DNA from 3 places in the Nocardia sp. NPDC058658 genome. Region 2 is predicted to be linked to each of the others. Evidence: riboswitches for the same ligand, from Rfam matches in the RefSeq annotation. Region 2 holds a riboswitch; each other region holds the start of a gene.
The links. Region 2 has a riboswitch for S-adenosylmethionine ahead of ACFWUP_RS24510 (bifunctional o-acetylhomoserine/o-acetylserine sulfhydrylase). Riboswitches for the same ligand answer to the same signal wherever they lie in the genome.

Region 1: another riboswitch for S-adenosylmethionine. It lies ahead of ACFWUP_RS18755 (amino acid ABC transporter permease); the one in region 2 lies ahead of ACFWUP_RS24510 (bifunctional o-acetylhomoserine/o-acetylserine sulfhydrylase).
Region 3: another riboswitch for S-adenosylmethionine. It lies ahead of ACFWUP_RS27265 (AfsA-related hotdog domain-containing protein); the one in region 2 lies ahead of ACFWUP_RS24510 (bifunctional o-acetylhomoserine/o-acetylserine sulfhydrylase).

Annotation. Positions count from the first base shown of each region.
Region 1 covers NZ_JBHXRR010000012.1:75,935-81,512, reverse strand. The annotation lists gene ACFWUP_RS18775 (glycosyltransferase) at 1-213, shown strand, start outside; gene ACFWUP_RS18770 (AbrB/MazE/SpoVT family DNA-binding domain-containing protein) at 288-623, shown strand; gene ACFWUP_RS18765 (hypothetical protein) at 707-916, shown strand; gene ACFWUP_RS18760 (hypothetical protein) at 973-1,686, opposite strand; SAM riboswitch class I at 1,929-2,021, shown strand; gene ACFWUP_RS18755 (amino acid ABC transporter permease) at 2,120-3,010, shown strand; gene ACFWUP_RS18750 (amino acid ABC transporter ATP-binding protein) at 3,007-3,768, shown strand; gene ACFWUP_RS18745 (ABC transporter substrate-binding protein) at 3,801-4,760, shown strand; gene ACFWUP_RS18740 (LLM class flavin-dependent oxidoreductase) at 4,789-5,578, shown strand, end outside.
Region 2 covers NZ_JBHXRR010000021.1:76,840-82,417, forward strand. The annotation lists gene ACFWUP_RS24500 (TetR/AcrR family transcriptional regulator) at 1-488, shown strand, start outside; gene ACFWUP_RS24505 (homoserine O-acetyltransferase) at 492-1,637, opposite strand; gene ACFWUP_RS24510 (bifunctional o-acetylhomoserine/o-acetylserine sulfhydrylase) at 1,634-2,950, opposite strand; SAM riboswitch class IV at 3,034-3,144, opposite strand; gene ACFWUP_RS24515 (TetR family transcriptional regulator) at 3,209-3,928, opposite strand; gene ACFWUP_RS24520 (MFS transporter) at 4,063-5,556, shown strand.
Region 3 covers NZ_JBHXRR010000027.1:1,224-6,801, reverse strand. The annotation lists gene ACFWUP_RS27275 (hypothetical protein) at 30-872, opposite strand; gene ACFWUP_RS27270 (HAD family hydrolase) at 866-1,594, opposite strand; gene ACFWUP_RS27265 (AfsA-related hotdog domain-containing protein) at 1,591-2,370, opposite strand; SAM riboswitch class IV at 2,384-2,496, opposite strand; gene ACFWUP_RS27260 (SRPBCC family protein) at 2,641-3,093, shown strand; gene ACFWUP_RS27255 (MarR family winged helix-turn-helix transcriptional regulator) at 3,143-3,592, opposite strand; gene ACFWUP_RS27250 (SMP-30/gluconolactonase/LRE family protein) at 3,707-4,639, shown strand; gene ACFWUP_RS27245 (alpha/beta fold hydrolase) at 4,626-5,405, opposite strand.

The DNA of each region.
Region 1 (5,578 bases), on a different contig from region 2:
GCCGCAGTCACCAGCCGCCTCACCGCCCGCACCATCGAAACCCGCCGCCCCCCAACACCTTCCGACCTAGCCTCAGCCCTGGCCCACCCGGTAGCAGTGGCCCACTACCTATCCCTGTGGACCCGCTCCCACCACCGCCACCAAACCGGCCGCCTCCGCTGGAAGCAGCGCCCCCTGGTCGCTCCCGACGAGGCCATCGCCCGCCGCGCCTGACCGAGTACCAGCTTGTCGACACAATTGGCGGCCGTCGACTTCTGTAGCACCGTTGCACCGCGCTACCCTGTGGCATGACCGCGATGAGCGTCCGTGCACGCATCCGAGGCAGTCGCCATCAAGTGACTCTGCCTCAGGAAATCCGTGCCGTCCTGCATGTTCGCGAGGATGACGAACTGGAATTCACGGTCAGCGAGGCTGGTGATGTCACGGTGCGCGGCTATCGGTCGATCCCGGTCGATCAGGCATGGTTCTTTACCCCGGAATGGCAGCGCAAAGAGCAAGAAGCTGACCAGGAACTGGCCGCGGGCGTCCCGCACGAGGTCTTCGAAGACGGTGACTCGTTCTTGCGAGGACTGGCCGCCTCCGCAGGCATCGACCTGGCCGAGATCCAGCCCGAGCGGCACTGATGCCCCCCTATGCCTGGTTGACGCTCTTCACCCGAGATTGGCAAAAGTTGACTCGCGATCAGCAAGTAGCCTACCTACGATCGGTGTCGATCCTGGTCGAAGATCTGCGCGCCGGAGCCGGGTTCCGCCCTGGACTGCGCGTCAAGAAGATGAAGGGCTACGACAACATCTGGGAGATGACGTGGGCGCCGGACGGGCGCGCGACGTTCAGTTACGGCGACTCGGTGACGACGGGTGAGGCCCCTGTGATCTGGCGGCGAATAGGCACACACGACATCTTCACCGCTCCATAAGCGAACGACTGTCGCCACGGAGGGTGCCTCAACCGCGCGACGGCGCCTGGCAGGTTTCAAGGAACCTCAGTGATGCCGACGGTCGGAAAGAAGAAGCACGACCGCCCCGCGTTGTCAGTGGTTCCGAAGACGGCAGCCAGCACAGTGCCACGCCCAGTGTCCACAGGCACCGCACGCACGCCACCGACGGGAACAGCGGCGAAGAGAAAGTCGCGAATCGCGTTTTCAGCCAGCGGCCGCAGTTCGACAGGAACCTCGGGCGGAACCATCGCCCGCACGATGTCGGCGATGGGCCCCATCGAAGCCATCCCGCCGCGGCCGGTGCTGATGTTGAGCCAGGCCACCTGCATCCCGGAGGTCTTCGTGGCGGCCGTGTCGGGGGCGAGTCCGTAGGGCAGGAAGGTGAACAGCGTCTGGCCGGACTTCACCGCCGACAGGTCGAGGCCTGGGATGGGCAGCGTGTTCGTCGGCCACGGACCCGGCACCGCACCCGCGACCGCCGGGACGAGGCCCGCGCCGTCACCGGTGCAGTTCGCGGCGACCGTCGGATAGAGGAACGGCTGAATACCCATGGCTTTCAGCGTCTCGACGACGGTCTGGTAGGCGCCGAGGAGATCGCCCGGACCCGCGGCTGGAGTGGTGCTCGGCGCGTCCCTGGTGACGGCGGGCGTCACCGGCGCGGCCGGTTCAGCGGCGGCCGATGGCGCGGTCAGCAGCAGCGCGGCGGCGCAGGCCGTCAGCGCGGTCAGTGTGGTGCAACGACGCCCCATGTTCACGACGTACTCCTCATCGACGCAGAGAAGGCCGACGCTACCGCCTGCGATGGGTGAATCAGGAGAGGTGAAGTAACCGACCGTTCGGCGCGTCGCAATCCCACAGCGAACCGAACCGGGGCAATTGTGGCCACCCCGGCGGCCGGTTCCAACCCCTGCGCTCACGCTGATTTCTACCGTTGCGACCACGACACCTGTGTCACATGCTGATTCAGCTCGGGCCGCGAGGCCGGCGAGCACAACCATCCAGAGCGACCGAGAGACCCGGCTCTACGACGTCGCAGCAACCCGCCCTTCGAGGGTGCGGGTGCTTCTGCCGGGATCGATGGAGGAGTTTTTCGTGCTGACCGCGTCCACTGTCTCCGGCGCCGAGACCGCCCCGCCTGGCGACGCGCCCGCTGAGCTGGAATCCGCAGGCGACCTACCCCGGATCGCCGGATCCTGGCACCCGTGGCGGTGGGTCGTAGCGGTGATCGCGCTGCTGCTGGTGGCACAGTTCGCTCACGGCCTGATCACCAATCCTGGCTGGGACTGGGGCACTTTCGCCCAGTACTTCACCGCGAAGTCGGTGCTGGCCGCCCTCCAGGTCACCCTCGAGCTGACGCTGTGGGGCACCGTCCTCGGTTTCGCGATCGGCACCCTGCTCGCGATCGGGCGAGTGTCGAACAATCCCGTGCTGCGGGTGATCGCCTGGACCTACATCTGGGCGTTCCGTTCGATCCCGCTGATCGTGCAGCTGCTGTTCTGGTTCAACATCGCCTACCTGTACCCCCGGCTGTCGGTGGGCATTCCGTTCGGGCCCGCGTTCTTCGACTTCGAAGTCAACGGCGTGATCAGCGGTTTCACCGCGGCGGTAATCGGCTTGGCCCTGCATCAGGCAGCGTATTCGGCCGAATTGATCCGGGCCGGTCTGCTCGCCGTCGACGGCGGGCAGTTGGAAGCCGCTGCGGCGCTGGGTATTCCGCGCTGGCGGCAGTTCCGCACCATCGTGTTGCCGCAGGCGATGCGCTCGATCCTGCCGAATGCGGCCAACGAGGTGATCAGCCTGTTCAAGGGCACCTCGATCGTGTCGGTGATGGCGATCGCCGAGCTGTTCTACCAGGTGCAGGTGATCTTCGGCCGCAACGGCCGGGTGGTGCCGCTGCTGATGGTGGCCACCGCCTGGTACATCGTGCTCACCACCGCGCTGACGATCGTCCAGTTCTACATCGAACGCCATTACGCCAAGGGCGCGCAGCGTGAGTTGCCGCCGACACCGTGGCAGCGGGTTCGCGCCAAGGTCACCGAGATCGCCGTCGCACCCCGAGGAGCCACCCGATGACCGCCGCGGTACAGGCACGGGGAATCCGTAAGTCCTACAACGGAGCCGAGGTGTTGCGCGGTGTCGATCTGGCGGTGCGCACCGGCGAGGTGGTGGCGTTGATCGGGCCGTCCGGGTCGGGCAAGTCCACCTTGCTGCGGGTGCTGAACCACCTCGAGGCGCAGGACGCGGGCACCGTGCACGTCGACGGCACACTGATCGGCTACCGGCAGCGCGGCAACACACTGCGTCCGCTGCCCGACCACGCGGTGCGCGCCCAGCGCAGCCGGATCGGCTTCGTGTTCCAGCAGTTCAACCTGTTCCCGCATCTCACGGTGCTCGACAATGTCGTGCTGGCCCCGGTCGCGTCGCAGGGTCGTCCGCGCGCTGAGGTGGTCACCGAGGCGAAACAGCTCCTCGACCGGGTGGGACTCGCCGATTTCGCGGATGCCTACCCCCGCAGGCTCTCCGGCGGACAGCAGCAGCGTGTCGCCATCGCGCGGGCCCTGGCTCTGAAACCGCAGCTGATCCTGTTCGACGAACCCACCTCCGCACTCGACCCGGAACTGGTCGGCGAGGTCCTTGCCGTGATCCGCGATCTCGCCTCCACCGGCACCGCCCTGGTGATCGTCACCCACGAAATCGGGTTCGCCCGTGAGGTCGCCGACACGGTCGTCTTCCTCGACGAGGGACAGATCGTGGAACAGGGCGACGCCGCCACGGTCCTCGACCATCCCGAACATCCACGCACGCAGGCATTCCTGTCGCGCGTGCGCTGAGTAACCCTTCCCACGAACAGGTTTCGACACTGATGAAGCTCTCCACACTGATCGGCATCATTTCCGCGGCCACCCTGCTGACCGCGAGCTGCGCCGATCCCGAGTCCGCTGACACCGTGCAGGCGGGCGCGGTCACCTTCGATCTTTCGCCGACCCAGGAGGGACGGGTGCGTGCGGCGAAGGTCGACGCGATCGCCGCCGAAGTGCCGCAGGCGATTCGGGATCGCGGCACCCTCGTGGTGACCGGCGCGGGTACGTCGGCGCCGCCGCTGCGGTTCTACGCCACCGACAACAAGACGGTCGTCGGATCCGAAGTCGACTTCGCCTCCCTGGTCGCCGACAAGCTCGGGCTGAAACTGGATGTGCAGGTGGCCGATTGGACGCAGAACTTCGTGCGTGTCGACTCCGGTGAGGTGGACGCGTTCATCTCGAACGTGACCGTCACCGAGGAGCGCAAAGAGAAGTACGACTTCGCGACCTACCGCAAGGACAATGTCGCGCTCGAGGTGCCGAAGGACAGTTCGCTGGTCTTCACCGACCGCAAGAGCCTGGTGGGCAAGCGCATCGGTGTCGGCGCGGGCACCAATCAGGAACAGTTGCTCGTGAAGTGGAACGAGCAGAACGTCGCCGAGGGCCTCGCGCCGATCGACATCGCCTACTACCAGCAGATCACCGACTACTACCTGGCGCTGGCCTCGAAACGCCTCGACGGCTACATCGGCCCCAATCCCACCGGCGTCTATCACTCCACGACCACCGGCGAAACCAAGCTCATCGCCACCTTCTCCGGTGCAGGCGACGCCCTGCAGGGGGAGATCGCGGTGCTCACCAAGAAGAACAGCGGCCTCAATACCGCCGTGCACAAGGCCCTGGTCGACGCCATCGCCGACGGCAACTACCAGAAGGTCCTCGACCGCTGGGGCCTGGATTCGGAGAAGGTCACCGAGTCGCGCGTCAATCCGCCCGGCCTGCCGAAGAAGCCCACCGCATGAGTTCGTTCTCCAGGTCAGGAGCCCGCGCATGAAATTCCTGCTGATGACACTGATCACCCGGGTACCCGATCCGGTCACCGGCGTGGTCCCGACAACGCGTGAGCGCCTGCACGAGGTGATCGAACAGGCAAGGCGCGCCGAGGAATTCGGCTACGACGGATTCGCCGTCGGCGAGCGCCACGAGGACCCGTTCCTGTCCGCCGCTCCCCCGGTGGTGCTGAGCCATATCGCCGCGGTCACGTCGCGGATCAGCCTGTTCACCGCGGTCACCACCTTGAGCCTGCTCGATCCGGTGCGCGCGTTCGAGGACTACTCCACGCTCGACAACCTGTCCGAGGGCAGGCTCGAGCTGATCATCGGCAAGGGCAACGGGGCGGCGCAGGCGCAGCTCTATCACGTCACCACCGAGGACCAGTGGGAGCGCAATCGTGAAGGGTACGAACTGTTCCGGGCACTGTGGGACAGCGAAGAGGTGACGTGGTCGGGACAGTTCCGGCCGTCACTCACCTCGGCCAAGGCGCTGCCGCGACCGTTGCAGCCGCGTGTGCGGATCTGGCACGGCAGTGCGACGAGCCGGGAGTCGGTGGAACTGGCCGCGCGCCACGGTGATCCGGTGTTCTCGGCCAATGTCACCAACCCGATCGAGCCGTACGCCGAGCTGATCCACCACTACCGTGAACGTTGGGCGCACTATGGTCACGCCCCGGCCGACGCCCTGGTCGGCGCGGGCACGGCGGGTTTCCATGTCGCCCGGACCTCGCAGGAGGCCGTCGAGGTGTTCCGCCCGCTGTTCGAGGCGCGAACCGCGTTGCAGCGCA
Region 2 (5,578 bases):
AGGCCGGCGTCGGAAAACCGGTGCTGTACACGGTGTTCAAGACCCGCGCCGAACTCGTCGAAGCCCTGCTCGAACGCGAACGCGAACGCGGACTGGACCAGATCGCCGACACACTGCCTGCGGATCTGCTCGGCGCCGACCCGGTGACCGTCGCATCGTCGACGGTGGAAGCGTTCGTCGGTGTGGCACTACAGAATCCGACCCGCTGGCGCCTGATCCTGGCAACACCCGCCAGCGCTCCCGACGAATACCGTGCGGCCCTTCGCGCTTCGCGCAAGGACATCGTGGAGCGTGCGGAATCGCTTGTCCGCATGGGTGTTTCGCTGTCGCCACGCTGGTCGGACATGGACGCCGAACTACTGGCGAACTCGGTGCTCACCGTCGCCGAAATGCTCGGTCGCATGGCCGTGAACGACCCGGAAAAGTATCCGCGCGAACGACTTCAGGCCTACGTCCGCTCGATCGTCACCCTGCTGACGGGACCGTGAACCTCAGCGGTTCTCCCGCGCCAGGCGCATCGTCTCGGTGAGCAGCTTCGACACCGCCGCGGCTTCGGTCAGGAATCCGTCGTGCCCGTCACGGGAATGCACGATCTCCAAACCCGCACAGCCGGGCAGACCTTCGGCCAGTTCGGCCTGAGTGTTCAAGGGGTACAGGCGATCCGAGTCCACCCCGCCCACCACGCACGGCACCGGCGTCGACGCCAGCGCGGCGGCGACACCACCGCGCCCGCGACCCACATCATGACGATTCATGGCCTCGCTGAGCAGCACATAGGTGGCCGGATCGAATCGCTGGCACAGCTTTTCGGCTTGGTGCTCGAGGTAGCTCTGCACCGCGTAGCGCCCGCCGGTCCACGGATCCTCGTCGCCCTGAGGACGATTGGTGAAGCGGTGGTCCAGCTCGCCTTCGGTGCGGTAGGTCAGGTGCGCGATGCGCCGGGCCAGGCCCATGCCGGTCATCGGCGCGCGGCCGGTGCCGTGATAGTTGCCGCCCTGCCAGTCCGGATCGGCCGTGATCACGGCCATCTGGGTGGTCTGGGTGCCGATCTGATCGGCCGTGGCACGAGCGCCGACGGCGAGGATGAGCGCCGCCGAGACCCGCTCGGGCAGACCGACGATCCACTCGAGCACGCGCATGCCGCCCATCGAACCGCCGACCACCGCGCCGAGCCGCTCGATCCCGAGCACCTCGAACAACTGCGCCTCGGCCCGCACCTGATCACGGATGGTCAGTGCGGGAAACCGTGCGCCCCAAGGCTTTCCGTCGGAGGCGAGCGAAGACGGGCCGGTGCTGCCCTTGCAGCCGCCGAGCACGTTGGTGGCGATCACGCACCACTCGTCGGTGTCGATCGGCGCACCGGGCCCGACCATGCCCTCCCACCAACCGGGTGCCCCGTCGGGCCCACCGACGACATGGGAGTCGCCGGTGAGCGCGTGTTCGACGAGCACCACATTGTCCAGTGCGGGGGAGAGCTCACCCCAGCGTTGCACCGCCAGCCGCACATCGGGAACAACGGCGCCGTTCTCCAGCGCCACCTCCCCGATGGCGACCACGCCGACTCGCCCGTCCGGCGGTGGCAACAGGTCCACCCCGGTTCCGGGTCGGGCGATCGGCGATTCGGTGCTCACGGTCACGTCGTCGCCGCCGCGAACCCGGCCCGGAGATCGGCCAGAATGTCGTCGATTCCCTCGATGCCCACCGCGAGCCTGACCAGGCCGGGAGTCACACCGGCCGCCAGCTGCTCGTCGGGCGTCAACTGCGAGTGCGTGGTCGACGCCGGATGAATCACGAGGGAACGCACATCACCGATGTTAGCTACATGGCTGTGCAGGCTGAGCGCGTCCACGAACTTCTTGCCCGCATCGACACCGCCCGCCAGCTCGAACGCCACGATCGCGCCCGCGCCCTTGGGTGCCAGCTCCTTGGCCCGCGCGTGCCAGGGCGAGGACTCGAGGCCGGCGTAGAACACCGCGTCGACACCCGGCTGCTCGGCGACGAACTTCGCGACCGTCTCGGCATTGCTGACATGCCGTTCGACCCGCAAGCTCAGCGTCTCGATGCCCTGGGCGATGAGGAACGCGTTGAACGGCGACACCGCCGCGCCCAGATCGCGCAGCAACTGCACGCGCGCCTTCAAAGCGAACGCGGGCGCGCCAAGATCGGCGAACACCGCACCGTGGTAGCTCGGATCGGCCTCGGTGAAACCGGGGAAGCGCGAGTTGCCGTCGGCATCGCGCACGGTCCAGTCGAACGTGCCGCCGTCGACGATCACGCCCGCAACGGCCGCGCCGTGCCCACCCAGGTACTTCGTCGCCGAATGCACGACGATGTCGGCGCCGTGGGCCAGCGGCTGGATCAGGTACGGGGTCGCGACGGTGTTGTCGACGATCAACGGCAGGCCGTTCGCGTGCGCCACACCGGCGATGCCGGGAATGTCGAACACCGCGCTGCTCGGGTTGGCGATGGTCTCGCCGTAGAACGCCTTGGTGTTGGGCTGGATCGCGGCTTCCCACTGCGCCAGGTCATCGGGGTCCTCGACGAACGAGACCGTGATGCCCAGCTTGGGCAGCGAGTAGTGGAAGAGGTTGTAGGTGCCGCCGTAGAGGTGTGGGCTGGACACGATGTGGTCGCCCGCGCTCGCCAGGTTCAGGATCGCGTAGGTTTCCGCGGCCTGGCCCGAGGCCAGCAGCAGGGCCGCGACGCCACCTTCGAGGGCGGCCACGCGCTGCTCCACCGCGTCCTGGGTGGGGTTCATGATCCGGGTGTAGATGTTGCCCGGCTCGGCGAGACCGAACAGCGCGGCGGCGTGATCGGTGTCGCGGAAGGCGTACGAGGTGGTCTGGTAGATCGGCAGGGCCCGCGCGCCGGTGGCGGCGTCGGGGGCCTGGCCCGAGTGGATCTGCTTGGTCTCGAAGGACCAGTTCTCGGGCAGGGAAAAGTCAGTCATGTCGTGCTCCAAATGGGTGTCAGCCGGGGGGATCTCGTCAACTGGGTCGGATCGACTGGCAACAACACATGGGGGCCTCCTGCAATGCGCGCTTGCTCTCGACTTTCGAGAGCCCGGTCATCACCCGGAGCACCCCACCGCAGCTGGAGGGTTGCCGACCAGCGAGCCGGGGCTTGGCGCTGGTACTCATGACCTTGCCGACATGTTAACCGGACATCCACCGCCCGCGGAAACTTCCCCCGCATTTCCCGCCGAAGATCACTCGTCGGGCGGTGTGCCGAGGCCGGGCGTGTCGTCGACCGGTGCGCCGCAGACGTGGCGCAGGCCGTGATAGGCGCGCAGGATCGCGTCGCGGGTCACCCGCACCGCTGCCTGGGGCGTCGAATGCAGCAGCGCTTCCTCGACATCGGCCATCGAGATGTGACACAGCATCTGCCAGGTGCCCGCCACCAACCGGACCATGAAGTCGTCCGGCGCCGTTCCCATCCGGTCCGCGAGCTCCGAGCACACCGCGACGTTCTTCTTCTCCGCGTACTCCAACGCTCGCGCGTTCACCGCCTGGCTGGCGCGCATGATCCGCTGCATCTGCAGGAACTGGCGCAGGAAACGCACGCCGTCGGCGCCCACTTCGGCATGGATCACCTGCAGGTAGGCCCCGCACAGCGCCTGCAGTTCGTTGCCAGGGGGTTGGGCGCGCAGCGCGGCGGCGACGGTGACCCCGAAATCGTCGATCGGGGCGAGCACGATGTCTTCCTTGAGCGGAAAGTACCGGTTGACGGTGCGCGGGGACACGTCGGCGCCCGCGGCGATCTGCTCGACCGTCGTCGCGTCGAAGCCCTGCGTATCGCACAGGTCGAGCCCGATCGCGACGATCGCCGCTTTGGTCTGCAGCTTTTTGCGTTCGCGCAGGCCCAGCGGCGCCTCGCCAGCCGGTTCGGCGGTCCGGTCAACGCTGATCGGAGAGGTCGAATCCAGCATGTCACCAGTCTACCCCGCTGCCCGTTCCATCTGTCGATACCTGCCAATTGGCGCGTTCAGACATTTTTCTCTTGACGCCAATTGTCGTGTGGTGCCAGTATTGGACGAACCTGATCGAGCGACGAGGAGTCCTGGTGACCGGCACCGAACTACAAGCGAAACATGTTGACAATCAACAGAATTCGATGCGGTGGTGGGCGCTGATCGTGCTCTCCGCCGCCCAGTTGATGGTGGTGCTCGATGCCACCGTGATCACGATCGCCCTGCCCTATGCCCAACGCGACCTCGGCATCAGTGAGGGCGACAAGCAGTGGGCGATCACCGCCTACACCCTGATCTTCGGCGGCCTGCTGCTGCTCGGCGGACGGATGGCCGACTACCTGGGCAGACGCCGGATCTTCCTGATCGGGCTGGTCGGCTTCGCCGCCGCGTCGGCACTGGCCGGACTCGCGCAGACCGGGGCGCAACTGTTCGTCGGCCGCGGTCTACAGGGCGCGTTCGCCGCACTGCTCGCGCCGGCGGCACTGTCGCTGCTGTCGGTGATCTTCACCGATGTGCAGGAACGGGCCCGGGCCTTCGCGGTGTTCGCCGGGATCACCGCAGGCGGTATCGCGTTCGGTCTGATCGTGGGCGGCGCGCTCACCGAGTTCGCGTCGTGGCGATGGACGCTGCTGATGAACACCCCGATCGCGCTCATCGCGGTGGTCGGTGCGCTGGCGGTGATCGTGCGCGATATTCCGGTGCCGCGGACCGGTGGTTACGACCTGCCCGGCGCCGTCACGGTGACCTTCGGTTTGATTTCGATCGTCTACGGATTCAGTCGCGCGGCCGAGGACGGCTGGCTGACCGGAAGTACCCTCGGACTGCTCGGGGTCGGCTTCGCGCTGTTGATCGCCTTCGTCGTCATCGAGGCGCGCTCGGCGAATCCGCTACTGCCGCTGCGTATTCCGGGTGAGATCAATCGCGGCGGGGCCTTGATCGCGGCGCTGCTCATCCCCATCGCGATGTTCGCCATGTTCTTGTTCCTGAGCTTCTACTACCAGAACACCTTGGGTTATTCGCCGCTGAAAGCCGGCATCGCGTTCCTGCCGTTCCCGGTGGGGATCGGGATCGCGGCGGGCATCACCAGTTCGCTGATGCCCAAGTTCGGGCCGCGCCCGCTGATGGTGGTCGGCGCGCTGCTCGGTGTCGCCGGGCTGGTGTGGCTGGCGCAGCTGAGCTACGGCGACGGGTATGCGGCGAGCGTGCTCGGCCCGCAGTTGCTGATGGCACTCGGCATGGGGCCGCTGTTCGTGGGAATGCAGGCCGTCGCGCTGCACCAGGTCGCCGACGAGGACTCCGGGGTGGCCAGTGCGCTGCTCAACGCCGCCCAGCAGATCGGCGGTGCGGTCGGCACCGCCCTGCTCACCACGTTGTCGGTGCAGGCCGCCAAGAACTACGCCACCGACAACCCCACCGTCGACCACCTCGTCGAACGCGCCTCCATCTACAGCTATGACGTGGCCTTCTATATCGGCGCCGGCTTCTTCCTGGTCGCGGCCGTCGTGATCGCGGCGATGATCCGCGACAAGCCGGAGAATCTCATCGAAGGTGACGAACGCCTGGCACAGGTCCCCGTCGCCGTCTGAGTTCGACCCAATGGTCCCGCGC
Region 3 (5,578 bases), on a different contig from region 2:
TCGGCATGCGGGCGTCGGGCGGATCGGGTTCAGGGATGGGTGCGGAATTCTTCGAAGGTGGGGGTGGGGAGTTTCAGTTGGGCGTGGATGTCGCCGCCCAGGCCGAAGTGGGCTATGGCGCCGCCGTAGTTCTGTTGATAGCTGTGCCAGAGGACGACGACGCTGATGACGCGGTTGGCGCCGGGGGTTTTCGGGTCAGGGAAGGGGTTGGGGAGGGTGGCCTGGTAGGTGGCGGTGCCTTCGGGGGTCGTGATGAAGACGTTGGGGATGCCGAGAGGGCCTGGGCGGGTGGGGTTTTCGGGGTCGAGGTCGTGGGATCGGAGGGACATCACTGTGTAGAGGGAGTCGGGGATCAGGCCGGCGAGTTCGAAGGCGAAGTGGGCGTTGCGGTCGTCGTCGGTGATCGAGACTTCCACTGTGCCGCGGGCTTTCAGCCAGTCGCCGAGGGTGACGGGGGCGGTGAGTTTGCGGCCGTCTTCGGGGCGCAGGTCGGGGATGGGGACTTCGTGGAAGGGGTAGCTGGGGCGGGTGACCGTGGCGGCCGCCGGTAGCTGGTCGGGCGCGAAGACGATGGGATAGTTGTTGGCGGGCAACGGGAGTGGGAGCGTGTGCAGGACCAGGTCGCTGTCTTCGGCCGAGAGTTCTTCCGGCAGTTCATGAATCACCTTGTAGGGCAGACTTTCGCCGAAGGTGGGCAGTGGGGTGTCGGCCGCGACCACGGCTCGGCCCCAGCGCCGGACTACCGAGCCATCGGGACCGGCCTCGTTCAGGAATCCGACGACGATGAAATCGCCTGCCGCATCCACGATTTCACTGGGCGGGTAGAGCGGCCCCTGGGTGGTGGGGGTCAGGTCGTACAGACGCTTCACCATACGGAAGCCACCTTTCGATCATCGGAGAATTCGTTGCCGGTCGCGTCGCCGAGGCGGTCGCTCAGGTGCCGCCAGGTGCCGCTGCGCGCGGCGGCCACCAGTTTCGGGTCGGTGCCGCGGTAGGCGGGGCGGGCCACCAACCAGAGGAACGGCAGGTCGGTGCCGTGATCGCCGTAACCCCAGGTGTCGTTGGCGCTGATGCCGTGCTCGCGCAGGTACTCCACCACCGCCTCCCCCTTGGCCGCGCCGATCATCGGCTCGCGCACCTCGCCGGTGAGCACGCCGTTCGCGTCGACCAGCGGTTCGGTGGCGATGATGTGGTCGGCGCCTACCGCGGCGGCCACGGGTGCGATCGCCGGTGCGAAAGAACCGGACAGCAGTACCGTGCGAACCCCGGAGTCCCGGTGCTCCCGCAGTGCCTGCACCGCATCGGCATAGAACGCGGCACCCTCGGCCGCGAACTCGTCGAACCAGCGTTGACCGGCCGCCACCAGCGCGGCGTACTCGACACCGCGGTAGGTCCGGTAGTACTCCCGGTTGATCTCCTCGCGCGGCGCACCGGCCTCGGCCCTGGCTTTGAGATCGTCGGTGACACGGGCGTATTCGCTGCCGTCGTCACCGTTCTCGGCGAGCCAGAATCGCAGGAAAGTGAACATCGACTTCACCGTGATCAGGGTTTCGTCCACGTCGAAGAACGCAGCCCTCGGGCGCTGACCGCTCACGCAGGCACCCCCAGATGCGCGGTGACCGCTTTGGCCGCCTTCGCCCGTTCGATCTGGGCGATCCGGTCGTTGGGCAGCGCGGTGAACTCGATACGCGAGCCGGCGACGGTCTTGTCGAACTGGCGCACCTCGGTCTCGATGACGAACTGCAGCTTGCCCGGATCGTCGATCGAGATCGGCGTGAGCTGGGCGTGCAGCGTCGCGGGCAGCGGGAACAGGAACGAAGTGAACCGCAGGTCGACGTTGTTCCACACGATGTAGAAGTGCTCCTGCGGCCTGCGCACCCCGTACTCGAGTTCGAACGCGGCAAGGAACAGCTGCCGCACCGCCTCGATCACCACAATGCCCTGCACGTGCTCACCGGTCTGGTGGTCGAGCAGCAGTTCGTTGTCGCTGTCCAGACGCAGATCCGCTTCGAAGGCGTTCTCCTCGATACGCCGCAGCCCCGCCAACAGCACATTGGAGTGCTGGTACTTGTGCACATGGTGCCTGCGCGCAGGCTCGGCGATCTCGCCGACCACCCGGACTCGCGCCTGCGGTGCGTGCACGGCCGCCACGTGCTCCAGGTAGTCGAGATCGTGACGGGTGATGCCCTGGCCCAGGTGAACGGCCAGTTCCTGATCGACGAACCGACCGCTGCGCAACAGCGCCACCAGCCCCGAGACGGTGTGTACCCGCTCGTCCGCGGTGATCCCGAGGAAACGGTCGGCCACCACGACGAACGCGGTCGCCACCGCTTCCGGGGCGCGAGTGGCGTCGAGTTGGACTACAGACATGGATAGACCTCCAGAAAGACGCTTACAGCAGGTGAGTCCCGCCATCCGGTCGTCACCCGGAGCACCCCGCCGCCGCTGGAGGGTTGCCGCCCAGCAAGCCGGGGCTCGATGCTGGAACTCGTGACCGTGCTCCGAAAGGTAAACGGCCGCAATAATTTTGAAAACCTTTCCGACCAGCATGCGAAAAATCCGCCCACGGGCGGAGGTAGGGCGGAAACCAGGTGCCTATGCTGAGCGTGACAGTCCGTCACGTATATCCCGGAGGCACCGTTGCCGAACACTCTCGAAGCCAGCATCGACATCGCCGCATCGCCGGAGAAGGTCTGGTCGGTCCTGTCCGATCTGAGCCGGATGTCCGAGTTCAGCCCGACGACGGTGAAGATGGTCGCGGTCGGCGGCGTGCGCGAAGGCGCGTTCACCGTCAACGTCAACAAGGTCGGCTGGAAGATCTACCCGACCACCTCGCGGATCGTGCGCTTCGAGCCGAACACGGCGTTCGCTTTCCGGATGAACGAGAACCGCACGACCTGGACCTACGAACTCTCCCCCACCGCTACCGGCACGCGCGTCGTCGAGACCCGCACCGTCGATCCCAAGGGCCTGCCCGGCTGGCTGGTCAAGACGATCAAGGTCGCCATGGGCGGCGAGCAGAAGTTCGAAGCCGATCTGATTGCGGGAATGCAGGAGACGCTGAGCAAGGTGAAGGTCGCCGTAGAGAGCTGACCTGAAGTTCTTCAAAGCCCGCCGGAGACCATCCGGCGGGCTTTTTTCGTCACGCCGGGTTGTCGCGGATCTCGTCGAGCGCCTGCGTGCTGCGGGTGAGCAGCTCCCGCAACACCGCCAGCTCGGCTGCGGTGAATTGCTCGGCGAGGGTGCGCTCCACTGCGATCGCGCGCGCGTCGGCGTCGTTCATCACCGCACGACCCTGCTCGGTGAGGCGGGTTTCCAGCACGTTCTTGTGCCACTCGTGGGGGGTGCGATCGACGAGGCCGCGGTCCTGCAGGTTGGTCAGGACAGTGTTCATCGTCGGCGGGGTGACGCCCGCCAGCCTCGCCAAGGCGGCGGCCGAGATGCCGGGGTTCTCCGCGAGGTACATCAGCGCGCTGTACTGCGGGACGGTCAGGCCTGCCGGTTTCAGCGCGGCCGTCTTCGTCGCGATCAGGGCTTGCTCGGCCCGCTTGAGGTACGAGCCGAGCCTCTCGGCGGCGGGCATGGACGTCATGCGTGCATGATATCCGCCCATCAATTCGTAACCCTGTTGACGATCATAACGACTCTAATCTACGTTACTGCCTACTGATTGATGTTTGCCATTACATCACCGAGAGGCTTCACCATGTTGCGAACCGTCACCCTTGCCGCCGCCTGCCTGACCCTCGCCGCGTGCGGGACCTCGCCCGCCGCGCCCACGCTGAGCACGGCGTACGAATTGCCCGGCAACGCCGTGTACCCCGAGGGCATCGGCCTAGACCCGCGCAACGGGGACACCTACGTCGGGTCGTTCGCCGATGGTTCGGTGTATCGCGCGGGTGCAAACGCCGCGCGCGCGGAGGTCTTCCTGCCCGCGGGTGCCGACGGGAGGAAGACGGCGAACGGGGTGAAAGTCGATTCGAATGGTCGACTGTGGGTGATCGATTCCGGTGTGGGAGTGAGTGTTTACGACACCGGCTCGCGGGCGCTGCTCGCGCGATTCGACGTGCCCGGTGCCGCACCACGATTCGTCAACGATCTGGACTTCGGCGCCGACGGGACGGCGTATTTGACCGACAGCGTTCGCAATGTCGTCTACAAAGCCGCGATCGGCAGTAGTGAATTAACTGTCGCCTACGATTTGACCGCGATGGCCGGCGATCCGAAGGCGTTCGCGCTCAACGGCATTGCGGCCGATCGGGACGGACGGTATCTGATCGTCGTCGCGATGTCAGCGGCCGAGCTGTATCGCATCGATCTCGCCGGTGGCGCGGAGCCCATCCGAAAAGTAGCGCTGAGCGGCGGCGATGCTCGCAACGGTGACGGGTTGGAGCTGCGCGACAACACGCTGTGGATCGTCCACAATCTCGACAACACCATCAGCCGCTGGACGCTCACCGACAACGGCGCAACCGCCACCCGCGCAGGCGAATTCCACGATCCCACACTGAGTATTCCTACGACGCTGGTGCATTCGGGCGATCGGGCGCTTGTCGTGTCGTCGCAATTCGACAAGGGCGGGCCGATGGGTCAGGGCGTGCCTGACACCTTCGTGGTCTCGGCGGTCAGCGGGTTCTAGCGATGAATTCGCTGAGCACGGAGACGAATTCGTCCGGCTGCTCCACCTGCGGTGAGTGGCCCGCGTGTTCCACGAGATGGGTTTGCGCACCGGCGGCGGCGAAACGGACGAGGGTTTCGGTGCTGTCGTAGAGGTGGTCGTGGCGGCCGTGGACGACGAGGACGGGTTGAGCGAGGGCTTCGGCGCGGGTATCGAGGGGTGCCGCGGCGAAGTCGTCGGCTCTGGCGCCGACCGCGTAGGCGAGGCCTGCGGGCAGGGTGGCACGGAAGTCGCGGACCAGGGCTTCGGCCAGGCCCGGTGCCGAGTCGTAGCGGAAGCGGGGCGCGAAGCCCGGGCGGCCGCCGAGGCGGATCACCGGGGCCGGCGTCCAACGCTGGGCCAGGCGAACCGCCCACGGGCGGACAACCCACTTCGCGACGGTCGGGATGCGCGCGGCCCGATAGTCGGGAGCCTGGCCGACGACCACCACGCGCGAAACCCGGCTCGACGTGGCGGCGAGTTCCAGGGCGATCTCGGCGCCGAAGGAGTGGCCGACCACCGTCACATCGGTGAGCTCGAGGTCGGCGAACAGGGCGGTGAGCGGGGCGGTGCGGGCGGCGGCGCCGAAGTCGCCGTCGGCGCCCAACTCCTGCATGTCGACCCGGATCACCCGGAATTCGGTCGTCATCCGCTCGGCGACACCCGCGAACCAGTCGACCGAACCCGGAATGCCGTGGATGCACACGATCACGGGTGCGGTGGGCTCGCCTTCGTCAAGAAACCTCACGTCAACGACCCTAGTCAGTTCGAAGAGTTGCCGCCCATACCGTACGACCAAGGCGCTGCGGCGGGATTCTTCGTCGCTTTACCATCGGCAGAACCATTCCGCCCGGTCGCGGCCAGGATTTCCGAACTGTACCGGTGGCAATATTCCGCCCGTTCGCATACGCTTCGCCGCGG